DNA from 3 places in the Levilactobacillus suantsaii genome. Region 2 is predicted to be linked to each of the others. Evidence: riboswitches for the same ligand, from Rfam matches in the RefSeq annotation. Region 2 holds a riboswitch; each other region holds the start of a gene.
What was found. Region 2 has a riboswitch for thiamine pyrophosphate ahead of H3M12_RS03195 (cytosine permease). Riboswitches for the same ligand answer to the same signal wherever they lie in the genome.
Positions count from the first base shown of each region.

Region 1 (7,675 bases), 390 kb from region 2:
CCTGGAGCATCGGCGTGAACAATCCAAGAATCAGTAATAAATTCGACGGGCTCAAGCCGGGAATCAGAATGCCTAGCGCAATCAAACCGCCGGCGACCATGAAGCCGCCGAAGTTGGCCGGTAGGGTCCCCAAAAAGCTCAGGTGGTAGAGGCCGATGCCGCCCACCAGCAAGGTGCCCACGAACCAGATCCAGTCGATGGTGTCACGAGGTGCCACTTTGGTTGCCGTCCGTAGTAAGTCGGGCAACGTGCCGACGATGGCCCCGGCAAAGCCCCACAACACGATGACTTGCGCGTGGGCCAAGAGGTAGGCGAGAGGCGCGGCCAGAAGCGCCACGCCCAACAAGCCGCCGATACCGACCGGCAAGAAGAAGGGCAGATCACGACGCCAGCGTTGCTTGGGGTGGGCCATAAAGCCCAGTAGGCGTTCGTACAGGCCTAAAATGGCGGCGAGTACGCCGCCCGAAACGCCGGGCAAGATGAAGCCTAACGCGATGATGACCCCCTTGCACAGGCGGGTCACGACGCTTAAAGTTCGGTGGGTCAACATAGGTGAATCCTCCTTAGAAAGTGGGGATGCCGGTGGAAAAGTAAGGGTTCCACCGGTCGAGTTCGTTGAGTGGGTCAGGGCAACAAGTTCTCAATAGGATACCAAGTGGGGCCACATTTCGCAACTCTAAATGGACACCGGTCGCAATCCAGGCGTACAAAAAGGGCCCCGCCACTGACAATGGTCAGTCGCCTGGGCCCCAGAAACGGGTTCAATTAGTCTTGCGGTTTCCAGTAGTGCGCGCGGGTCAAGAGATCGCGCGAGCGCTCATCGGCGGGCACGAAGCCCCGCGTGAAGAGATGCCGGTAGTACATCAGGTTGTAGATGGCGCCCCACAACACGGCGATGCCGAGTTCAACGACACTGCTGGCGGCCGCCCGGTCATTGAGCGGAACTAACAGGAAGAACAGCATCTGTAAGCCGAGTTCGACACCGATGATACACAACAAGTTGTACCAATCGGCCCGAAAGATGGAGGGAAACGGGTGGAACAGAAACATGGTCCACGAGAAACCAACCTTCGCAATCCGCATGTTCCCCGTTTTGGGGTTGACTACGGTCGCGTAGTTCGGCGGCAAGGGCAGTCCTTGAGGGCCGTTACCGTTATTGTTCCCATCATCATCGTTAAAGCCCTTAAAAGGATCTTGCATGTGATTAGCCAACTTTCTAACAAAATTCGTTATTAAAAGTCTAACACGAAATTAAATCGTTGCCTATTATTCTATTCTATCGCCGAGAAAGCTTGACGACCGCCTCGCAGCGGGCCGTCTGGGGCATCATGTCGACGGACTGGATGTAATCGACCCGGTAATCTTCGGTCAAGGTGACCAAATCTTTAGCCAACGTTGATGGGTTACAGGAGATGTAGACCAGCTTTTTTGGGTGAACGGCCAAGATGGTGTCCATCAGGGTGTCAGCTAAACCGGTGCGCGGCGGGTCGACCACGATAGCGTCCGGGCGAAAGCCGGCGACGGCCCATTGGGGCAACAGGTCTTCGGCGGTGCCCACACTGTAGTGGGCGTTGGTGATGCCGTTGGCCTGCGCGTTTGCTTCGGCATCGGCGACGGCTTCGGGGATGACGTCCATCCCGCGGACTTCAGCGGCGGTGTCGGCCAGTGTCAACCCGATAGTCCCGACCCCGGAGTAGGCATCGACCAGCGTTTGGCCCGGCTGTAAGTCCAGGGCATTTTTCGCTTGGTCGTAGAGGACTTCGGTCTGGGCCGGGTTCAACTGGAGAAAGGCTCGCGCGGAGAGCTTGAAAGCTAGGCCGCCGAGTTTTTCGGTGATGGTAGTCTCGCCGGCTAAGTGGCGGGTCTCGTCACCCCAGATGAGCGAGGTCTTGCCCGGGTTGATGTTTTGCATCACCGAGGTGACTTGTGGCAACTCGTCGGCGATCCGCAACAACAGTTGGTGCTTGTGTGGCAACTTTTGTGAGTTGGTGATGACCGTCAGTTGCACGTCGTCGGTGTTGGCGGCTGCGCGGACCACCAGCGTTTTGACGATCCCGGAGTTGTGGTCCTCGTCGTAGATTGGGACTTCGAGGTCCTGGAGCATCTGGACCACGGCGCGCATCACGGTCATGGTGACGGGCATCTGGACCGAACAGGTCGGCAGGTCCACTAAGTCGTGACTACGTTCGGCGTAGAGACCGGCCTGGACCGTGCCGTCAGCCGTTTGCCGGACTTGGAATTGAGCCTTGTTGCGGTACTCGTAGGGGTGATCCATCCCGAGTGTCGGCCGGACGTCGTAGTCCTTGAAGCCGCGGGGCTGGTAGCGTTCTAGCGACTGGATGACGATGTCGCGTTTGAATTGGAGTTGTTGCGGGTAAGCTAAGTGTTCCAGCTCGAAGCCCCCGACCGTGTCGGCGTAGCTATCGCGCGGGGTGACCCGGTGCGGACTGGCCTTACGGATGCGGTGGACCTTGGCGCGCAGGTAGCGGTGGGCCACGCTGGTGACCTCGACCACGGCCTCTTCACCAGTCAAGGCGCCGGGCACGAAGACCGCCATGCGCTTGTAGTAGCCGATGCCTTCGCCGTTGATGCCCATGCGCTTGATGGTCAACGGAAAGCGTTGGCCTTCTGTGACCTCGACCTGGGGCGTGTTGCGGTGGTCGGCCCGGTGCCGGTCGTTGCGCCGGCGATTTTGGTGCGGTTGATAATTTTTCATGTTTTCTCCTATATAGTTGTGTCTAAGAACCATTCAATCTGGACCATTATACCAAAGTTTGCCCCGCGGTGGGGTTTCCCGCTTGGTCCCGCGCAAAAAGTTCGCCCAAATGCGGCCGCTTTCATGGCGAAGCGCCGCGCTTTTCGGTACAATTGAAGTATCTCAAAAAGGGGGCTTGGCTTATGCATCATCGAAAAGTAGCGCTGGTCACCGGGGCGTCCTCGGGGATTGGCAACGCCATCGCGCGGGGCTTACACCGCAACGGGGTCACCGTTTACGCTGGCGCGCGGCGGGTAGACCGGATGAACGACCTTGACGACTTGGGCATCACCACGTTGTCACTCGACGTCACCGATACCGACAGCGTGGACCAGACGGTCAACCGCATCGTCGGGGAGACCGGGCGCATCGATATCCTGGTCAATAACGCCGGGTTTGGCTTACTGGGCGCGTTAGAAGACGTCCCACTAGAACAAGCTAAAGGGCAGTTTGACGTCAATTTATTCGGGGCGGCGCGGCTGATTCGCTCGGTCCTGCCGATGATGCGTCAACAGCACAGCGGCCGGATCATCAACATCACGTCCGTGGACGGCAAGGTCGCCCAACCCCTGGCCAGTTGGTACGTGGCCTCGAAGTTTGCCTTGGAGGGTCTCTCGGACACCTTACGTTTCGAACTGAGCCCCCACGGCATCCAGGTGGTGGTCGTCGAACCTGGCAGTATCCAGTCCGCTTGGGCCGACATCGCCGCGGGTCACTTGCACGAGCTGTCGGGCACTGGGCCTTACGCCCAATCGGCCAGCACCGGGGAAGCCATCTTGAGAGCCGCTAAACGCTTCGCCAGTGAACCCCAGGTGATTGCTCGGCTAGTCGACCGCGCGGCGTTGGCCCGGCGGCCGAAGACCCGTTATCACGCCGGGGCCGGCAGTCAGATCTTATGGGCGCGGCGCCTGTTGTCCGAAAAAGCCATGGATCAGATCTGGCGCTGGACTGGTGCAGCCGCTAAACGGATCATGCAATAATCTAAGAACCGTTGACGTCTCACGTCAACCTGTTATGCTTAAAGATAACTAACACTAGGAGTGCCCCTTGGGGCTGAGATGCGGGAATGCCCGCGATTCCTTTGAACCTGTCGAGACCATGCTTGCGGAGGGAACGTGTTTGATGGCGAAGCCACCCGTTCACTTGCTGTGAAGGGGGGGCTTTTGCGTTTGATTGGGACTGACGCGAAGCGTGGTCATGGCGGGGCACGTTAGCACTACTATTTTGGGGGTCCTTTACTCATGAAACTGAGCTTATTAAACGATTTACGGCAACAAAATCCCATCGTGTTCAACATCTCGAACTTCGTGACGGTCCAAGACGTCGCCAACGGCATCAACGCTATCGGTGCGTCACCGATCATGTCCGAAGAGGTGGCCGAGGCTGACGAGATGGTCCAACTGGCTCAAGCGGTCTGCTTGAACCTGGGGGCCTTCACCGAACCACAGATCAAGCACATCAAGGTCACCGGCCAACTGGCCAATAAGTACCACAAACCATTGGTCATCGACCCGGTCGCGGTGGGGGCCGTGGCTTATCGGGCCAAGGTGGCCGAAGACCTATTGACGGCCTTTCAACCAGACGTCATCCGGGGCAATGCCGGTGAGATTGCGGCCTTAGCCGGGGTCGACTGGCAGGCCAAGGGCATCGACGCCGGTAGCGGCAGTGGCAATCTGGTCAGCATCGCGCAGTCCTGTGCCATCAAGCGGCGCTGTACCGTCATCTTGTCCGGGCCGACCGACGTCATCACTGACGGCAAGCGGACCGTGCAGGTCTTGAACGGCACGCCGTTGTTCCAGACCCACGTGGGCTCCGGCGACATGCTGTCGAGTATCGTGGCGGCCTTTTGCGCCGTGGACCCCGACTACTTCGAAGCGGCCCAGACGGCGTGCCTGGTCTTTGCGGGCATCGGTCAACGCGTGGCCCAAAGTGACCCGCAGATGGGGTCCGGGACCTTTATTATTAAATTAATGGACGCCTTACAACAAACCACCGTCGCCCAGTTGGAAGAACTGGCGGCGTACGACTAAGGCGGAAAGAAGGACGAGTAATCATGGCAAACGAATTTCCCCAGACCTTGACGATCGCGGGGACCGATAGTGGTGGCGGGGCCGGCGTGATGGCCGACCTCAAGACCATGCAGGAACGGCAGGTGTTCGGCACGGCGGTGGTCGTGGCCGTCACCGCGCAAAACACGCTGGGCGTGCAAGACTTCATGGCACTGCCGCAGAAATTGATCGACGAACAGTTCGCCTCGTTAGCCGCGGACCTTAAAATCAGCGCCTGCAAGACGGGGATGCTGGCCGATGCGGCCCACGTGCACGGCGTGGTCGAGAACCTCAAGCGCTACGACTTTGGACCGCTCACGGTCGACCCGGTGATGATTGCCAAGGGCGGCGCGGCACTTTTGGCCGACGACGCGGTAGCCACGGTGCGTGACGATCTGGTGCCGTTAGCCGATGTCTTGACGCCCAACCTGCCAGAAGCCAAACGCTTGACGGGCTTGCCACTTGATGATAAAGAAGAGATGGAGGCCGCCGCGGTGGAGCTGCAGAACCTGGGCGCGAAGAACGTGGTCATCAAAGGGGGCCACGAAGCCACGCCCGACCAGGCCAGCGACTTCGTGTTGCTCGCCGACGGCCGGTCGTTTTGGCTGAGTGCGCCGCGAGTCGATACCGTGCGCACCCATGGTACCGGCGACACCTTGTCGTCGTGTATCACGGCCGAACTGGCCAAGGGTGCCGATTTCGAATCGGCCATCCGGTTGGCCAAGGACTACGTGACCGCCGCCATTGCCCACCCGATTGCGGTCGGGCACGGTCACGGACCGTTGAACCATTGGGCTTATAATCAAGGAGGGACGATCTAATGTCAGTAACGTTTGAGCCCGGCTTGCTCCGGGCGTACTTTGTAGCCGGCAGTCAAGACATACCGGGCCGCGACTTGCGGCAGGTGCTCGCAACCATGCTGGATGCCGGGATCACGGCTTTTCAGTTCCGCGATAAGGACGGCAGTACCTTGTCCACGGTGGAACGCTGTACCTTAGGTGGCGATTTGCGCGACCAGTGCCGGGAGGCCAACGTGCCGTTCATCGTCGACGATGACGTGGATTTAGCCTTGGCGTTGAACGCCGACGGGATTCACGTGGGCCAAAGCGACCAGCGGATTCAAGAAGTCTTGGAAGCCGTCAAGGACCGGCAGATTTTCGTGGGCCTGTCCTGCTCGACGGCCGAAGAGGTCGAGGCGGCTAACCAGATCGACGGGATCGCTTATCTGGGCAGCGGGCCTATCAACCCGACCGTTTCCAAGGCCGATGCCGACCCGGTCATCGGTACTTCGGGCCTGGCCCACCTGGTCGAACTCTCGCGGGTGCCCGTTGTCGCCATCGGCGGCGTCACCGTGGCATCACTGCCGGCGATTGCGGCAACTGGCGCGGCCGGTGCGGCGGTCATCACCATGCTGACCCGTCACGACCACCCGCAAGCAGCCGTCGACGCTATGCGCACGGCGTTTGCCGGCAATTAAATTAATTGCCTTTTGCCCTGAAATCGGTTATCGTTTGAACTAATACTGACCAAGAGGGGTTTACCAATGAGCTTTTTAGAGCTAAAAAATATTCATAAGGCGTACTACGTCAATAAGACGCCGTTCCCTGTCCTCAAGGGCATCAGCCTCAAGTTCGACCGCGGCGAGTTCGTGTCGATCTTGGGGGAGTCCGGGGGTGGGAAGACCACGTTGATGAACATCATCGGTGGGTTGGACGCCCAGTACGAAGGCGATGTGTTGTTGAACGGCGAGTCGTTGCGCCACGCGTCCGTCAAGCAACTGGACAGCTACCGGCGCCAGACCATCGGGTTCATTTTCCAAAACTTTAACCTGGTGAGTCACCTGAGTATCCTGGACAACGTGATGATCTCCTTACAGATGACCAAGCTGTCCAAGAAGGAACAGCGCGACCGGGCCACCGAGTTACTGGACCAGGTGGGGTTGAAAGAACACCGTCACAAGCACCCCAACCAGTTATCGGGGGGCCAAAAGCAACGGGTCGCTATCGCCCGGGCACTCGCGTCTGACCCGGACATCATCATTGCCGACGAACCCACCGGAGCATTGGATGCGCAGAACACCCAAGAGATTCTGGCCTTGATGGACCAGATTGCGGATAGCGGTAAGTTGGTCATCTGTGTGACCCACTCGCAGGCCGTCGCCGACCACGGGACGCGGATCGTGCACATGGCGGACGGGGTCATCGACCGCGACGAGCAGTTGAAGGACCCGTTTAAAGTCACCGACCACGCCGAGGTGCCCGCCAAGCACCTGAGCTTTGGCGCCACGGTGCGCATGGCCTTGCAGCACATGCGCTATAACCTGGGGCGCAACCTCTTGATTATCTTCGGGGCGTCGATCGGTATCTTCAGCGTCATCTTGATGCTGGGGTTGGGCCGCGGCGTCAAGGGTTATATCAATCACGAGATCTACTCGCAGATTAAACCAACGGCGGTCCAGGTCGCCCAAAAGACCAGCAGTGAAAATCCGCAGAAGTTGGAAATCAAGGCCAAAGACGTGCAGCGGTTGAAAAAGATCGACCACGTCAAGAAGGTCCAACTGGGTTACGCGACTCAGGGCGCTCAGATCCAGCAGGGCGGGAACACAGCCACGGCCCAACTGGTCCAAACGGTGACTGACCAGATGCTGGCCAAGAGCGTGAAGAAGGGGCATAAGCCGGGGCAAAATGAAGTCCTGTTGTCGAAGAGCTTCGCCCAGAAGTTCAATAAACAGCACCCCTACAAGCTGATTGGCAAGAAGGTCAAGGTGTCGTTGACTGCGATGGATAAGCACAATATTCCGACAGTCATGACCAAGCGCCTGACGGTCAGCGGCATCACCGATGGCAGTAGCGGGCAGTTCCAGACCACGTTG
Region 1 is NZ_CP059603.1:279,367-287,041, reverse strand. It holds gene H3M12_RS01380 (DUF368 domain-containing protein) at 1-550, opposite strand, end outside; gene H3M12_RS01375 (DUF2628 domain-containing protein) at 766-1,200, opposite strand; gene rlmD (23S rRNA (uracil(1939)-C(5))-methyltransferase RlmD) at 1,277-2,716, opposite strand; gene H3M12_RS01365 (oxidoreductase) at 2,899-3,735, shown strand; TPP riboswitch at 3,782-3,886, shown strand; gene thiM (hydroxyethylthiazole kinase) at 3,997-4,785, shown strand; gene thiD (bifunctional hydroxymethylpyrimidine kinase/phosphomethylpyrimidine kinase) at 4,809-5,624, shown strand; gene thiE (thiamine phosphate synthase) at 5,624-6,280, shown strand; gene H3M12_RS01345 (ABC transporter ATP-binding protein/permease) at 6,347-7,675, shown strand, end outside.
Region 1: it holds a riboswitch for thiamine pyrophosphate, as region 2 does, so the genes downstream of both, thiM (hydroxyethylthiazole kinase) here and H3M12_RS03195 (cytosine permease) in region 2, are expected to answer to the same signal.

Region 2 (7,675 bases):
GCTCGGGACCGTCAGCGCGACCGGGCCGTTAGCCATCGATTTGTACCTCCCGGCGTTGCCCCAGATGCAACACCAGTTCATGACCAGCGCGTCACTCATGCAGCTCAGTATCACCAGTTGTCTGGTCGGCCTCGCCTTGGGCCAATTGATTGCTGGCCCCTTCTCCGACCAACATGGGCGCAAGCGTCCTCTCATCGTGGGCTTTTTAATCTTTGGGCTTGTTTCATTAATTATCGCTTTTATTCATTCAGTTGCCTTACTAATTGCTCTACGATTTATTCAAGGAATTGCTGGTGCCACCGGCCAAGTCTTAGCCCGGGCCGTGGCCCGCGACCTATTTAGTGGGAAAAAACTGACCCGCTTTTACGCCATGTTGAACACCGTTAACGGCGTCTTCCCCATCATTGCGCCAATCGTCGGCGGCTTCATGATCCGCTACGTCGACTGGGAAGCCGTCTTCATCTTACTAGCCGTAATCGGGGTGGCGATTGCCCTAGCCGTCTTCTGGGGACTGCACGAATCGTTACCTGCCAATCAACGCCAGACCGGCGGCTACCGGAGTTCCTTTGTGGCAATGGGCCATTTTATCACTCAAGCGTCCTTTTGGCCATTAATTGTGGCCACTGGGCTAGTTTATGGTGCGCTATTCAGCTACATCTCCGCGTCGACCTTCGTCTTTCAGACCGGCTTTGGCCTGGCGCCGCAGACCTTCAGCTTGCTCTACGCCTTTAACGGCCTGGGTATCGTAGTCGGCAGCAACCTGCCGGCACGGTTAGCTAGACGCTACTCGAACCAACAGCAGTTAACCGGTCTGTTACTGACGGCCATCGCCACCAGTGCGTTGCTCTTGGTCTCGTTACTGTTCCCGGCCAACGTCTGGTTGGTCATCGCCTTGGTTCTCATCTTGGTCATCTTGATTGGGGCGCTTTTGACCCTGACCGTCACCGTAATCATGGACCAGGCCGCCCAAAATGCCGGCAGTGCCTCGGCCGTCATCGGCTTGTCGCAAAACGCTTTCGGAGGCCTGGCCTCCCCGTTAGCCGGGATGACCGGTAGCTCGTACGCCGCCATGGCGGGCATGCTCTTCGTTTGTCACGTTGGCGCTTACGGGCTGACGCGCTTCCAGCGTCATCATACTTAATGCTGAAAATAGAAGCCAGCATCGCAATCATGGCGACGCTGGCTTTTTTATAATGATTGGGCGAGAAAACACGCCTTTTTAAAGACGTGATGAATCGCCCTTTGTTTTGCATATTGGTATATGCCAATGCCGTAAACGGTGTATAATAAGTGCATTAAGACCAGCAAGGTGGTGAAAACATGCTCAAAGGGGTTAAACTACGCTTATACCCAACTCAGACACAAGCCAAGCAACTATGGCAATTATTCGGCAATGGCCGTTTTGTTTGGAATCAAATGTTAGCAATGGCCAAATCCCGCTATCAAAACAACCCTAGTAGTCAATTTGTTAATGAGTACGGCATGAACAATTTACTTAAACAACTCAAAAAAGAATACCCGTTTCTAAAAGCCAGTGACGCGACTAGCTTACAGATAGTTAACCACAACTTAGCCCAGTCTTTCTCCAGGCTATTTAAACATCAAGGCGGTCAGCCTCGTTTCAAGTCGCGCCGTTCCACTAAAAAATCCTACACGGGGCGGTTTTCAGCTAGTGCTAAGGTGGTGATTGCCAAACGGCGAGTTAAATTACCCAAACTTGGGAGCATCAAAACGAGCAAGACAGGTGCACTGGCCGTTGGAAAATTCAAACGCTACACCATCAGTTTGGATCCAACCGGTAAATATTACCTTAGCTTACAGATTGAGTGTCCGGATCCCGAACCATTCACTAAGACTAATTTAGTTGTGGGAATTGATATGGGGGTGGCTGACTTGGCAATCACCTCTGACGGTGATAAATATGACAAGTTCCAAGCCCTGTGGGAGACTTATCAGGCCACAGCTTGGCAACGTAAATACAACCGGCGCAAATATAAGGCGACGATTAACGTTCGCCAGTGGAACCACAATAAAGCCCATCTAACCGATATGGTGATTAATGACTACCAAAACTGGCAACGTGCTAGGAAAACCAAGGCACGCTACCAACAGAAACTGGCCAATAAACGCAAAGATTATTTACACAAGATAACCACTGACTTGGTTAAAAAATACGATGTAATTGTGATTGAAGATTTGAAAACCAAAAATCTAATGCACAATCACCACCTAGCTAAGTCAATTGCCAACGCTAGTTGGTCCCAATTCAGATACACGCTTGAATATAAGTGTCAACGATATGGAAAACAGTTAATCACGGTCAAGCCTAATTATACGAGTCAGCAGTGTTCCCACTGTGGCTTTCAAAGTGGCCGTAAACCACTAGAGATTCGCGAATGGACTTGTCCGCGCTGTGGAACCCAGCATGATCGAGATGTTAACGCGGCAGTTAACATCTTAAACAAAGGGCTGAAAAATGCCGGATAAAAGCCGTTAGGTTAGGAACTAGCCTTGGTAAAATAGTTAAGTTCTGTGAGTTAGGTACTTGGGATACCACCGTAAAATCCTAAACACTACTTAACGTTCCCAGAAGCTCGTTACTTTAGTGACGAGTAGTTCACTTTGACTTAAGTCCGTTCAATAAAGACCAAATCGTTGGCCGTCGACCGGTACGGCACGATGCCATCGAAGGGACGCAACACACCATAAAAAGCTGACAAGAGCCGCAGATGGACTTGTACATAGGCCAATGCCGGCACCGTGAATAGATCCGGCGCCATCGCTTGGTATTGCAGACTGCTATAGGCCATCACGGCGGGGGTCTGGTTCTGGTTCTGGGTCAATTCTAAACGCTGTAACCAGTCGTAATTGGTCCGGGCCAACTTGTCGCTACACCGCCACATTTGGTGCGCTTCCGCGTAGGTCAACTCGCGCAAACGCCGTAAAATTTGGTTGGTTTGGGCCAAGTATTGTGGTTGCCCCTGAACGGCAAAGTCGTCCGGGGCCACCTGCATCTTCTTGGCGGGGGCAATGATGATTTTCATATAACGGTCTCCTTTGCCCCTAGATTACCACAGTTTACCTCGTCACATCGGTACAATTCAGTCCTTAGTAGCCGGTGTCATCAGCGGGTGCAGCTTGGTGAAGTGCCCGGTCACCAACACCCCGATGCCCAGAATAATCAGCAATAGTAGCGTAGTCCCGCCGATAAAATCGAGACGCTGGAGCCACGAGTACGCCAGCGTACCGACCACCCACCAGGCAAAGTTCCAGCCTAAGGCTAACCGCCGATGCCCCAGAGGTTCACGTGGCCAAACGCCAACAGGTTATTCAGATTGGTGGCCGCCGAATACGCGTCCATGAACGTGGTCGTGACCGTTGAAAAAACAATGATGACGAGCGCCACTAAGCCCCAGTTTGACTGGGCCAGCACCTGCGTGAAATCCGCTTGGCCGGTCAACGTGACCGTCAATAGTCCGATGATAAACATCGCAAGGCTCCCACAGAAGTACCCGCCGACACTGGCCAAACTGGCCCGTAATGGCTGGTCACTCTGGCGCGTATAGTCGCCAATCAAAGGCAACCACGACAAAGCCATAGTCACGTTGAGTTCCACGGCGCCACCAAAGCTTAAGTTGCCCTCCGTCAACGCGTGCACGTGGCCCTGCCAGACGATGCCGCCCATCATCAGTAGCATTCCCACGGCCAGCAAGATAACCACCACGTTATTGATACGAAACAGCCATTGATGGTCCAGCAACAACCAGATGCCAATCAGAACCGCCACGATACTGGCCATGACTACCGGCGAACGAAAGTGCAACAAGTGTTGAGCAATCCCGTCCATGGCCAGTTGCGCGTTAACGATCATCACCGCCGTCCAGCCCACCAGTTGCAAGGCGTTGAGTAGCGAAAACAACCGCACGCCCCAGGGCCCAAAGACCTGGCCGGTCACCCCAATCGCGGTTTGGTGTTGGCGCGCCGATAAATAGGCGGCCGGCAAAAGAAACAGGCCCCCGCCAATCAAATGTCCCAGGATAATTGCGGCTAGACCTTGCGACCATCCCAGCGGCGCTATCAACGTGCCTGTCACGATTTCCGCAATCGAGATGGCCGCTCCTAACCACAGTAAAAACTGATTTCTTAACCGAATCGTCATCGTCCAAAACTCCCTTGACCCGAAAAAACGTCCCCCGTTAAGCCGGAACTTAACGAAGGGACGCTTTTTAATGACCGACACTTTCCTTCGCGAGTCTTAACTCAACAGGTTCAAAGGGATCGGACCACGTCCATCTCAGCCAGCATTGGCACCCCTAGTGTTTTTTCGATTTAAATTTAAGTTCAGCATACCGCTAAATTAGTGGGCCAGCAAGTTTCCTCCTGTGGGTGACCGCCAGTTGCCTACATGGTCGGCGAAATCAAAATTTTGACTTGTGATTTATCGGTCGCCAAGGTCTTCACACCATCTTCAATGGCCCGGGACAACGGAATCTTCTTCGTGATGATCTTTTTGAAGGTTTCGGCGTGCTCGTTAATTAACCGCATGACCGCAGGATAATCGTTGTTGTAGCCTAACGTCGTTAAGATATCCAGGCCTTGCATGATTAAACGGTTCGTCACGTCGACCGAGATCTTTTGACTGAAGAGGGCAATCAACATGACCCTACCACCCTTCTTGGCCACTCGGATGGCGGTGTCAAAGGTCGTTTGGATACCAGCCGCATCGTAAACCAAATCTACGCCACCGGGAGTACCCTGCTTGATTTGCTCAACCACGTCCCCGTGGCTAGAATCCAAGACGTCTGTCAGGCCTAAGTCCCGGGCTTTTTGTAGCCGTTCCGGGGAGACATCCGTAATATAGACCTTAGTTGCCCCAGCAAGTCTTGCCAACGTTGCCGTTAACAAGCCGATAGGACCGGCCCCCATGACGGCGACCGTTTGCCCGACCCGCAGTTGACTCTTCTTGATGGCTTCGTAGGCCACCGTCGTTGGTTCGGTCACGGCACCCAGTTCATAACTCATGCCAGCTGGCATCTTGTGGGCGAAGAAGTCGCGGACGTTGGCGTACTCGGCGTACCCCCCGTCGGCCGAAAAGCCAAGGAAGTTACTGCTGCCATCGTCCCCAATGGCATTTTCGCAAAGGTTGTATCGCCCGGCCCGGCAATTGTCACAGTGACCACACGCAATCAACGGTTCAACGGCGACGCTGTCACCAACCTGCAAGTCAGTCACATTTTGGCCGACCTTGACGACTTCACCGGCGAACTCGTGGCCCATGATGATGGGGAGCGACTGGCCACTGATGGGGTGCTTGACCGTGGGTAACGTCAGCCCTTCCGTATACTCGTGTAAGTCACTGCCACAAATCCCACAGTATTTGACCTTGAGTTGAACCTCATCGTCCTTCGGGTCCGCAATCGTCACGTCTTCTAACCGGGCGTCCTTGGCGCCATAAATTCTAACTGCTTTCATGTTGGTGTCCTCCTTATTTTTTATTAGCACTTACTTAAAGTAAAAGTGCTTTCTTTGATGATGTCAAACATTCTCACAACCCGCACTCCGAACTCAAACCCAATCGATTCCCGCCATAACGCGTCTGCATACCACCTCACTCATCACAAAAATTGAGCCATCTCCAAGAGAGGACCCAATCATTGCCACAAGTTGATCATTCAATGAGCACAATTACTCTTTTTGCCGAATCAGGTGGGCCGCTAAGCGACTTCGGGTGGCACTCACAGCTGCGGCATCATTAAAGTCAATCCGCTTGAGCCGCGCATACCGGCGGGCGTAGAACAGCCAGGTCAGGCCCGTAAAGACCATTAAGAAGAGGATTAACATCCCGATATCCGGCCAAGCCGAATCGCCAATCATCAGCGTTTGCCGTAATCCCGCAACCCCGTAAGACATGGGCAAGAAGGGATGAATGGCCTGGAAGAAGTGACTGGTCAATGGCAACGGGTAGGTCCCCGCCGATGCGCCCAGTTGTAGGACCAACAGCACCATGCTAAAGAACGCCCCGGCTTTGCCTAAGACCAGGTTCAACCAGGCCACGATGGTCATAAACGTCGCCGCCGCCAGGAACAAGACCACCAGCGTGGCGCCTGGATGGAGCGGCCGCAAACCGTCCATAATCATCAATAAGGCAAACATCACTCCCGTTTCGACCACCACGAACGGCCCCCAGACACTGGCCTTGCTGGCCCACCAACTAAAAGCAGATTCCGGAAAATGCCGCGGTGTGTAGAGGTCAAACATCAGATTCAAGGCTAACGCCCCAACGAACAGTGACACGCACATCATGTATGGTGCCATCCCGGTCCCGTTATTGGGGACATCGTCGCGGTCCGTATGCGTCGTCGTTACCGGGCGAGCCACCTGGTTATAAGTCGCCGTGGACGGGTGCGTGCGGCCTTTGGTCGCCGCCGCGCCTAATTTTGTGGCTAACTGCTTCGTCCCGGAATTGAGCTTTCCCGTACCCTGAGCCGTTTGGGCCGCGCCACGCGCTAACTGGCTGGCCCCGGGGGCGAGCTGGCTGGCACCAGTGGCCAATTGCGCCGCACCACCCGTTAACGTGGCTCCGGTGGTGCTCAGTTGCGTCAAGCCGGTGCCCACTTGGTGACTCCCCGTGGCTAACCGGGCAACGCCGCTAGTCAATGCGGGGACCTTCGTCTGGAATTGGGCTAAGCCATCCGCAACTTGGTGTGCCCCCGTGCCTAACGCGCGGCTTTGCGTGACCCAACGGTTGGTTCCGGTCGCCAGTTGGTGCGTACCGGTCGCGACTTGCGTAGCGCCCTGGCTAAGTTGGGCACTGTGCTTGTTAAGCATGGCCGCACCAGTTTGTAAGGACTGTAGCCCTGCCGTTAAGGTGCCGCCACTCGTCTCCAGTTGCCCCATCTTTTGAGCCAGTGTGGTGGCCCCGGTACTTAGTTGCGTGAGACTGCCAGTGACCTTTGGCAACGCCGTGGTGGTTTGCGTCAGCCCCGTAGTCAGTTGGTGCGCTGAAGCCGCCGCCTGTTGCGTCCCACGCGTGACTCGTTGTGACTCCGTCGCGAGCTGACCCACGGTACTGGCCAAGTCACTTTGTTGATTCTGAGCCGCAGCGAGTGCTTTGGTCGTTCCCGTGGTTGTGGGCGCCTTCGCCGTCGCATCACTGACCGCCGAACTGAGACTCGCTAATGCCGCGGTAATGGCGGTGGTATTGGCCGCCTGATCAACGGTCTTGAGCACTGCGCGTTTCTGCGTCGCCGTCAGCTTCTGGGCCGTGGCCGTCGCCGCCACCTGGGCATGCAGGTGCTGGCTCACTGCTACCGCCGTTTTAAGTCGCGTGAGTGCGGGGTTGACCTTGGCCAAGCCGGCACCAGCGGTCTGGTGCTTGAGTGTCGTGATTTGCTGACTCACCGCGGTCAGTTGCCCCTGTCCTTGGGTGATTTGGTGTTGTAAGGCTTGCAAGTTGCGGGTGACCGTGGCACTGTTGGTCGCCAGCGTAGTTAACCCACTGGTCAAGCTGGTGGCCCCGGTCTGGAGCTGAGGTGCGGCCGTCTGTAATATCGCCGTTTGCCGCTGTAACTGGTCCAACCCCTGAGCTAACTGCGTGGCCCCGGTCTGACTCGCCTGCACCCCTGCCACGTAGGCGTTGGCGCCTCGCGTAGCTTGCGTTACGCCCTGCGCCAAC
Region 2 is NZ_CP059603.1:674,355-682,029, forward strand. It holds gene H3M12_RS03180 (multidrug effflux MFS transporter) at 1-1,141, shown strand, start outside; gene H3M12_RS03185 (RNA-guided endonuclease InsQ/TnpB family protein) at 1,321-2,487, shown strand; partial or broken gene H3M12_RS03190 (YaaA family protein) at 2,667-3,044, opposite strand; gene H3M12_RS12835 (hypothetical protein) at 3,102-3,254, opposite strand; gene H3M12_RS03195 (cytosine permease) at 3,281-4,159, opposite strand; TPP riboswitch at 4,225-4,325, opposite strand; gene H3M12_RS03200 (2,3-butanediol dehydrogenase) at 4,402-5,472, opposite strand; gene H3M12_RS03205 (YhgE/Pip domain-containing protein) at 5,686-7,675, opposite strand, start outside.

Region 3 (7,675 bases), 640 kb from region 2:
AGTAACGTTTCGTCCAAATCCAGTGCAATCATTTTTATCATAGTTTGTCGTAACCTCCAGTTAGGTCCAGTTTACCCGTTCATGGGTCAAAATTAAACTATCAGACCAACAAGTCCTGACGAATCAACCGCACGATCTGGCGGTTCTCTGGTAAATGGGCGTGGTTGGCATTGGCCCCACTGACGATAATCTGGGTGAAGCTACGGACTCGTTTTTGAAAGATGTACTTGCCCCGGTTCACACTGGCAAACGGAACAATACCGTCTCCGGTATAGGACTTGCTCCCGGCGATTGAATAAACGATCAAACTCGTTGCCAGACGGTCGCGGCCTGCGACCAACTGTTTGAAGAGGGGCGTCTCCACAGTCGCACTGGCCTGTTCCAAATTAAAGGGCGCGGCAATGGTCATCAACCGGTCGGCCGTAGCCCCGGTCGCCGCCAAGTCATTCTCCAAGAATAACGTCAACACCAGCCCCCCGTTCGAGTGTCCCATGGCCGAAAAATGGTTGAAGTGGTAGGTCCGTTGGAGCGCACGAAAGGCGATAGCAAACCAGCGTGCCTGCTTCCGAATATTGACTGCGCCATCGTGATGGTTTTGAAAGCCAATCACGATAAAGGGCCGCTTGTCACCGTGCCGGATAGCCCCGTTGTAAACCAAATGGCCGTTGGTTTTGACTTCCACACGCAGGAGGCTATGCTGCGTTTTAGTTTGGCCGTTGAGTTCCTTAACCAGCGCATTGAATCGATTCTGCGTGGCACTAGACCCTGGTACTAAGATCACCGGCGCCACGGGACTCTTGTAGGTTGCCCGCACCACTGCCACTTGATGGGAACGCCACAGTAAGCCGGGTACCCCCAGTAAGACAACGAGCCCAATAATCAGCCCAAAACTACGCCAACTCGTCAGATGTCGCATCGCGTTTCGCCTCCTCCGCCAGCCGCCGGTCAACCGCGGCGTCCCCCTTCACAAATGGGTAATAAATCGCCGTGGCTAGGGCCAAATTTACGATGGCTAACAGTAACGCCCGTAGACTGCCCCCACTCCCCAGAAAGCTCAAAAACGGGCCCGGCGTGCTCACCGCTAAGGGGTAGGCCGTAGCGGGGACCCAGTGAAAAGCTAACGCGAGACTACTAATTGAAACGCATACCAGCGGCGCCAATAACAAAGGGATTCCCAACAGTGGCCGCCATATCACGGGTAACCCTACCAATAACGGCGCGTTGAAGTTGCCCAATACGGGGACTAAACTCAGCCAGCCAATCCGGCGTTGAGCGGCATTTTGCCGTACCAAGAAAATGGCCAATAATAGCGCCAAGGCCATCCCCGGACCGCCCATGCTAGCGTAAGTCTGGATCACGGTCTGCACCGTCAAGACGTGGGGCACCTGCCAGTGGGCACTCCCTAGAACCGCCGCCAAATTTTGTGTAGCCGCCACGATCTGCCCGCTGGTCGTGGGTAACGCCCCTAAAGTACCGCACCAAGTCATGGCGCCGTTAAGTAAACTAAAACTAGCCAGTTGTCCCCAGCCAGTAGGGAAACTCAACGGCAGACGCAACCAGGCGTTAAAGGCCGCGCGAACCGTAAACGGGGCCGCCAATAACCAACCGCCGCTCACCGTTGCTACCCCCAGGCCACCTAAACTCCCCAGCGTGATGGGCCGCAGCGTGGCGTCTAGCGGTGACGACCAAATCCTAACGCCAATGCGATAGAGGTTCCCCACCAACAGACCGACCACGAGGCCCGCCAAGATGCCGTGCCAGCCCAAATTCATGGCTAGCCAAGCCGGGGCGTGGTGGGGCTGTAACGACACCGGGTTCACGTTGACCAACTGTAATGTCAGGCCAGCTAAGAGTCCCGCGGTCAGTTGGTCATCGGTGCTGCGGGTGACTTGTCGCACTAAATAAAAACTCACGACGATGGCTAAGCCCAAACTAGCCAGGCCAACCGCACCATTTTGAAGCAGTAACAGACCCTGCTCTAAGCGAGCCCGTTGGGGGCACCAATTCTCCACATGCAAAGTCTGGTAGTAGTATCCCGTGGGGGTCAGCCACCCCCGGATGACTAAATCGGCCAAACTGCCCAGTAAAATCAACGGGAAGACTACCCGTAACGCCTGGTTAAGCGCCATGACCTGGTTCAATCGGCGCCATTGATAATCACGTGCCATGACCCAATGGCCACAACGCCACATCGTTTTGTGCATCCGCCATCCCCCCTATCAGACGTTGATCGTACCGCCTTTTTGATGGCCAGGCCCCATTCAGCGCTGAGTTTGACCAGTCGCTAACTCAAGTCACCAGCCGATGCTAACCAAGCTTCAAGCTGGTCTAACACGACCGGTTGGGTATTGGGATCAGCGGTATGGTCCGGGATAGCAGCTAAAATGTCTGGTGCGGCGTTAGCTACCGCAATGCCCTGCCCGGCCCATTGCAACATCGCTAAATCGTTGCCGGAGTCTCCAAAAGCCGCCACTTCCGCTGCACGTATCCCCCAACGCTGGGCCAAAGTTTGGATGGCTTGCCCCTTACTGACTCCCGGTAACGATACGTTCAACCCACCGAGACCGCTACTCGTGGCGACGAGTTGACCGGAAAATCGCTGGTTGAAAGCCGCCACTTGGGGCGCGACGTCCGCGTGTAACCAGGTCACGTCTAATTTTAAAATGGCATCGTTTACTTTAGTCAAATCAGGAACCGAAGTCAGTTGGGGGTAAAACGCTTGTGACGCGTGAAACCGCGCACTGTCGGCCGGTAAACGAGTGTACGCACGCGTCTGCCCACAACTGATCAAAAAATTATCCGCCATGACGGGGGCCGTTTCCAACCACGTCACGGCCGATACGACCAAGTCGGAGGGCAACGCGCGTTTCTGGACGATTGCGCCGGTTCCTGTAACGATTAAAGCGCCGTCTTCGACTACGTAGGTCAACGACGCCGCTTCCGGTAGGTCCCGAAACAACGCCTGAGCGTGGTCTAGCGGGTCCCCCGTCGCAATCACGAACCGGCTACCGCGCTGGTGTAACTGAGCCAAAATATGGGCAAACTGTTGGTGGTCGTAATGCCCTTGGGGGTCCAAGAAGGTCCCGTCTAAATCCGTTGCAATAAGTCGTGGTAACATGTCTTTTTGCCAACCCCTATCCGCTAATCAAAGTAGGTTTAGCATACCGACTTCCGCCTGTTCGCGCAACGACCAAGTCTCGGGCAAACGGCGACCTAACAAGCAAAAAAGTGTCCGGATAACGGGAACCCCAACGGATTCCGGTCACCGAACACTTTTAGGTTAAGGGTTAAGCTTTACAAAGTAAAAACGAATTAGTCACTCATGCTGCTAGCCTTGTTGGCGTGGTTCATCAACGAGCGAGTCTCGGTAAATTCGTTGATGTCGTGCAGGACCACGGTGATGACCCGGTGCTTGCCTTTCTTCTGACCAGTACCAACGAAGCAGTAACCAGCCAGCGGCGTGTACCCAGTCTTCAAACCGTCGACGTTCAACGACTTCTGGTAGTAAGTCCGGCCGGGCAAGAGGTTGTTGTAGTTATACAACGACTGACCGTCGACCTTCTTCGAGCCGATTTTACCGTCCTTGACGACCCGCGGGTAATCCTTGATCAGGTGCCGCGCAATCAACGCGACATCCTTGGGGGAAACCTTGTTGGCGTTGGCCGACCCATAGTTATAGCCAAAGACTTTCAAGTCACTATTTTCCAAGCCAGACGCGGAGACGAAGCTCGCGTGTTTCAAGTTCCAGGACTTGGCCTGAGCGTTCATCTTCTTGATGAACTTGCCGTTACTTCCGGAGACCCACTTCCCTAAAGCGATGGCCGCGTTGTTCGATGAATCCAGGTAGGCGGCGTAATAGAGTTCCTTGACCGTGTACTTGTGCCCAGACTTGAACCGGAAGCCGCCACACGCCGCATCGTTGCCCATCGCAATCAGACCTTTACTGTTGGTCTTGACCACGTCGGTCCACTTCGCCGACTTAGTGTGGACTTTCTTAAGGGTCAGATACAAGGTCATTAACTTGGAGACGGAGGCAATCGGCCGGGCCGTGTTGGCCGCCTTGGACCAAACGACCTTCCCGGTGCTGGTATCCATGGCCACGGCGCCCCTGGCGTACTTCAAGCCAAACGGTGCTTTCCCCTTCTTTAGATAGCCATGCCAAATCCAGCCCTTAACGGAACCGGATTTATTGCTGACCTTTAAGTAGATTCCCTTAGAATTACTATGTTTCCAAGTTTCTTGCTTGGTTGCGTACCAAGTCGTATTCGGATAGGTCTTCAAGTTCGCAACTTTCTTGGAATGGCCATAATTATAAATGGCCCCCTTGGTACTCTTTTTGTGATAAGCCGTCTTGGTCAGCGATTTCGACGAGACCGTCCGATACGTCGCCGCGTGGGCGGGCTGGGTCGTCGTTACCCCAAGCCCCAGACTCACAGTCGCCATAATGGCCAGCGTACTTAATTTTAGTTTACTAATTGTCATGTGCTGAATTCCTTCCCAAATTCTGTCAAACTCCAACTCAAAGTTAACACGTTTATCACGTCATAATCTGTCTCTGATAAAACTGTAACCTACTTGTTGGCCCCGTAACTTGGTTGCAATCTCCTCCTTTACGGTTATAAATCCTAGAATTGACCAAATGACTAAGTGCGAGAGACCAGCATTCCCAGCCAGTAGTCGCTTGTTTTCAATTGGTGCTACCCATAATCATCTAACCCCAAGCTAATTCAGTACCTTAACGTCAAACTGGTCTAGGCCATACTTGTTCTAGACCATTTGTGGGGCCTCACTGTTTTTCAGCCACACGGTTGCACGTCTGAATAGGTCAAACCTTAGGTACGATTGTTTTCGTTAGCGGTTGCATTTTTCTTCAAAACTCGTTACGCTAGATAGTAATTTGAATCCGCGGGGTGCCCATATTCGGCTGAGAACAAACCCATTGAACCTGCTCTGGACAATTCCAGCGAAGGGACGGTGAATGACTCAAGCAAACTTGGCCCCCACTATCAATTTAGTGGGGGCTCTTCCCATTTTTTGGGGACCCTAAGGGTAAAATGAGGAGGAGTTTTACATGAAACAATGGCACGTTCGCGATATCATTCTTGTCACCATTCTCGCTATCTTTATGGGGGTCATTTTCTGGGTCACCGGTCCTGTCTACACGGTTCTAGCCGCCGCTTTAGCCCCCTTCGGTCTGCAGCCCATGGCTAACGATATGCTTTTGGGGCTGTGGTGCATGGCTGGTCCCCTGGCAGGCTTCATCATCCGCATTGCCGGTGCCGCCACGTTAGGTGAATTACTGGGGTCCATCGTTGAAATGTTTCTTGGCGGTATGTGGGGTGCCAGTACCTTGATCTCCGGTATCGTCCAAGGGGTCGGTGCCGAATTAGGGTTTGCGTTCACCGGTTACAAACGCTATAACTGGATGACCCTGGTTCTCAGCGCGTTGACCACCACGTTAGTGACCTTCGGCTGGGACTTCTTCCGGAGTGGATACAACAAGTATCAATTCGGCTTCATGATGCTCTTGTTGCTGACCCGGTTCGTGTCCGTCTTCATCTTTGGCGGCGTCTTAACGAAGTTGATCACCAACCTCTTAGGTCGCGCCCACGTTTTATCTCCACGCATTCGCGCTTAAACACTGGAGGGATTTTGTTTGGCTACCGTTAACATTGAACATCTCACTTACGCACCCGACCACCAAGATCCTGTGTTGAAGGACTTAACGGCCACCTTTTTAGGCGGCCGTTTTTCCCTTTTGACCGGGCCTTCGGGTAGCGGCAAGACGACCTTACTGCGACTCATCGCGGGCTTGACGCCGCTACCCACGGGCGCCACGTTGACTTTCAACGGCCAACCGCTCGCGGCGCAATCACCGCAGCAGCGCTCGCAGACCGTGGCGTTGCTCTTTCAAGAGCCCAGCACGCAGTTCACCATGGACACCGTTACAAACGAGTTACGCTTTGCCTTAGAAAACCAGCAAGTCTCCCCGGCCGCTATGCCAGGTAAAATCGATGCAGCCCTGGCTTTCGTGGGCATCACCGACTTGCGTGACCGGAATTTGATGCAACTCTCCGGTGGGGAACAGCAAAAGGTCGCCTTAGCCATCATCGTCGCGATGGACAGCGACGTCATCTTACTCGACGAGCCCTTCGCTAGTATTGACCCAGCGACCCGCCAAACGTTATTGGACCGGCTGGTCAAGTTATGTCGCGACCAGGGCAAGACCATTATTTTGGCCGATCATGATTTGAGTGGCTACGCCCAGTGGATCGACCACCTGACTGTGTTACACGCCGGTCAAGTCACCACCTTGTCAGTCGCGGCTACCCAGGCGCGCTTAGCCGCCTTCACACCAGAAAGATTACAACTCACGCACGTCCAATTGCCCACGGCCCAAGATAAGAGTTGTTTTGAAGCCAAAGGGTTTGGTCTCAGCCAAAACGACCGCACGTTGATTTTACCGGAGGACTTACCATTATTGACTCACAAGACCACACTGATCACCGGGCCTAACGGCAGTGGCAAGTCGACGTTTTTCCGCTCGCTGGTTCGTTTGGGCCGCTATCAAGGCACCATCACCTACCAGGGGCGCGATATCCAGCGAATTCGACGGCGGACCTACGCCCGGCACGTCAGTCTGATGTTCCAATCTGCGACGGCCCAGTTTTTAAACGTCACGGTCGCCGAAGAACTGGCCTTATCGCAACGTTACGGTAACGCGACCTACTTCACGCCGGACCGGATTCAAGCCGCCCTCGCCCAACTCGACTTGAGTGGGCGCGATGAGCAAATCATTTATTCGTTGAGTAGCGGCCAGCAAAAAAAGTTGCAGCTCCTGTGCATGCTGATGATGGCCCCCGAGGTCCTCTTACTGGACGAACCCTTCAAGGGCCTCGATCTCAACTCGATTCAGGCAGCTCTAACGTTATTGACCACAACGCAACGGGACCTCGACCTCACACTAATCATCATCAGTCATCAATTGGGCGGTCTTAGTCCGTACGTTGATTACCACTTAGACCTGGCCCATCAACAATTGACCTATCAGGGGGTGACGGCATGAATCCCAGTTTAAAATTGGCCTTAGTGGTACTGATTGCATTGGAGATCTCATTCACGCAGGTCTGGACCGTCAACGTCGCCCTCATCGTGATCAGCCTAGTGATTTTAGGACTGAACCGCATCCACATCCGGACCCTGGTATGGCTGACCGTGGTCCCGCTCTTCTTCGCCAGCGCATTGATTTGGTCACTGATGTTACGGGGAAACGCCACCCCACACTTCTTAATCGTACTGTTCACCCGGATGTTCGTATACGTCTACCTAGGCGCCACCTTTACCCAGACCACGGTGCCCCTCGAACTGACCCGATCGCTGGAACAAAACGCCAAGTTGCCCGCTAAATTTGCCTACGGGTTCCTTGCAGCGTTCAACCTATTCCCTAAAATCAAAGCCGAAGTCGCTACGGTGCACGCGGCCGCCATGATGCGCGGCCAAGTCCTGCACTTCTGGTCACCACAGTTATACTTCAAAGTCATCTTGACCGCCATGAACTGGTCGGACCAACTAGCCAGTGCCATGATGTCCCATGGATTCGTCGAGTGGGCCCCACGGACCTACGCCATCAACGTCCCGTTACGAACCCGGGACTGGGTCATCTTCGGCGCTAGTC
Region 3 is NZ_CP059603.1:38,234-45,908, forward strand. It holds gene H3M12_RS00185 (Cof-type HAD-IIB family hydrolase) at 1-41, opposite strand, end outside; gene H3M12_RS00190 (alpha/beta hydrolase) at 101-916, opposite strand; gene H3M12_RS00195 (PTS transporter subunit EIIC) at 891-2,204, opposite strand; gene H3M12_RS00200 (HAD-IIB family hydrolase) at 2,285-3,118, opposite strand; gene H3M12_RS00205 (D-alanyl-D-alanine carboxypeptidase family protein) at 3,313-4,482, opposite strand; TPP riboswitch at 4,897-4,989, shown strand; gene H3M12_RS00210 (ECF transporter S component) at 5,072-5,638, shown strand; gene H3M12_RS00215 (ABC transporter ATP-binding protein) at 5,657-7,066, shown strand; gene H3M12_RS00220 (energy-coupling factor transporter transmembrane component T family protein) at 7,063-7,675, shown strand, end outside.
Region 3: it holds a riboswitch for thiamine pyrophosphate, as region 2 does, so the genes downstream of both, H3M12_RS00210 (ECF transporter S component) here and H3M12_RS03195 (cytosine permease) in region 2, are expected to answer to the same signal.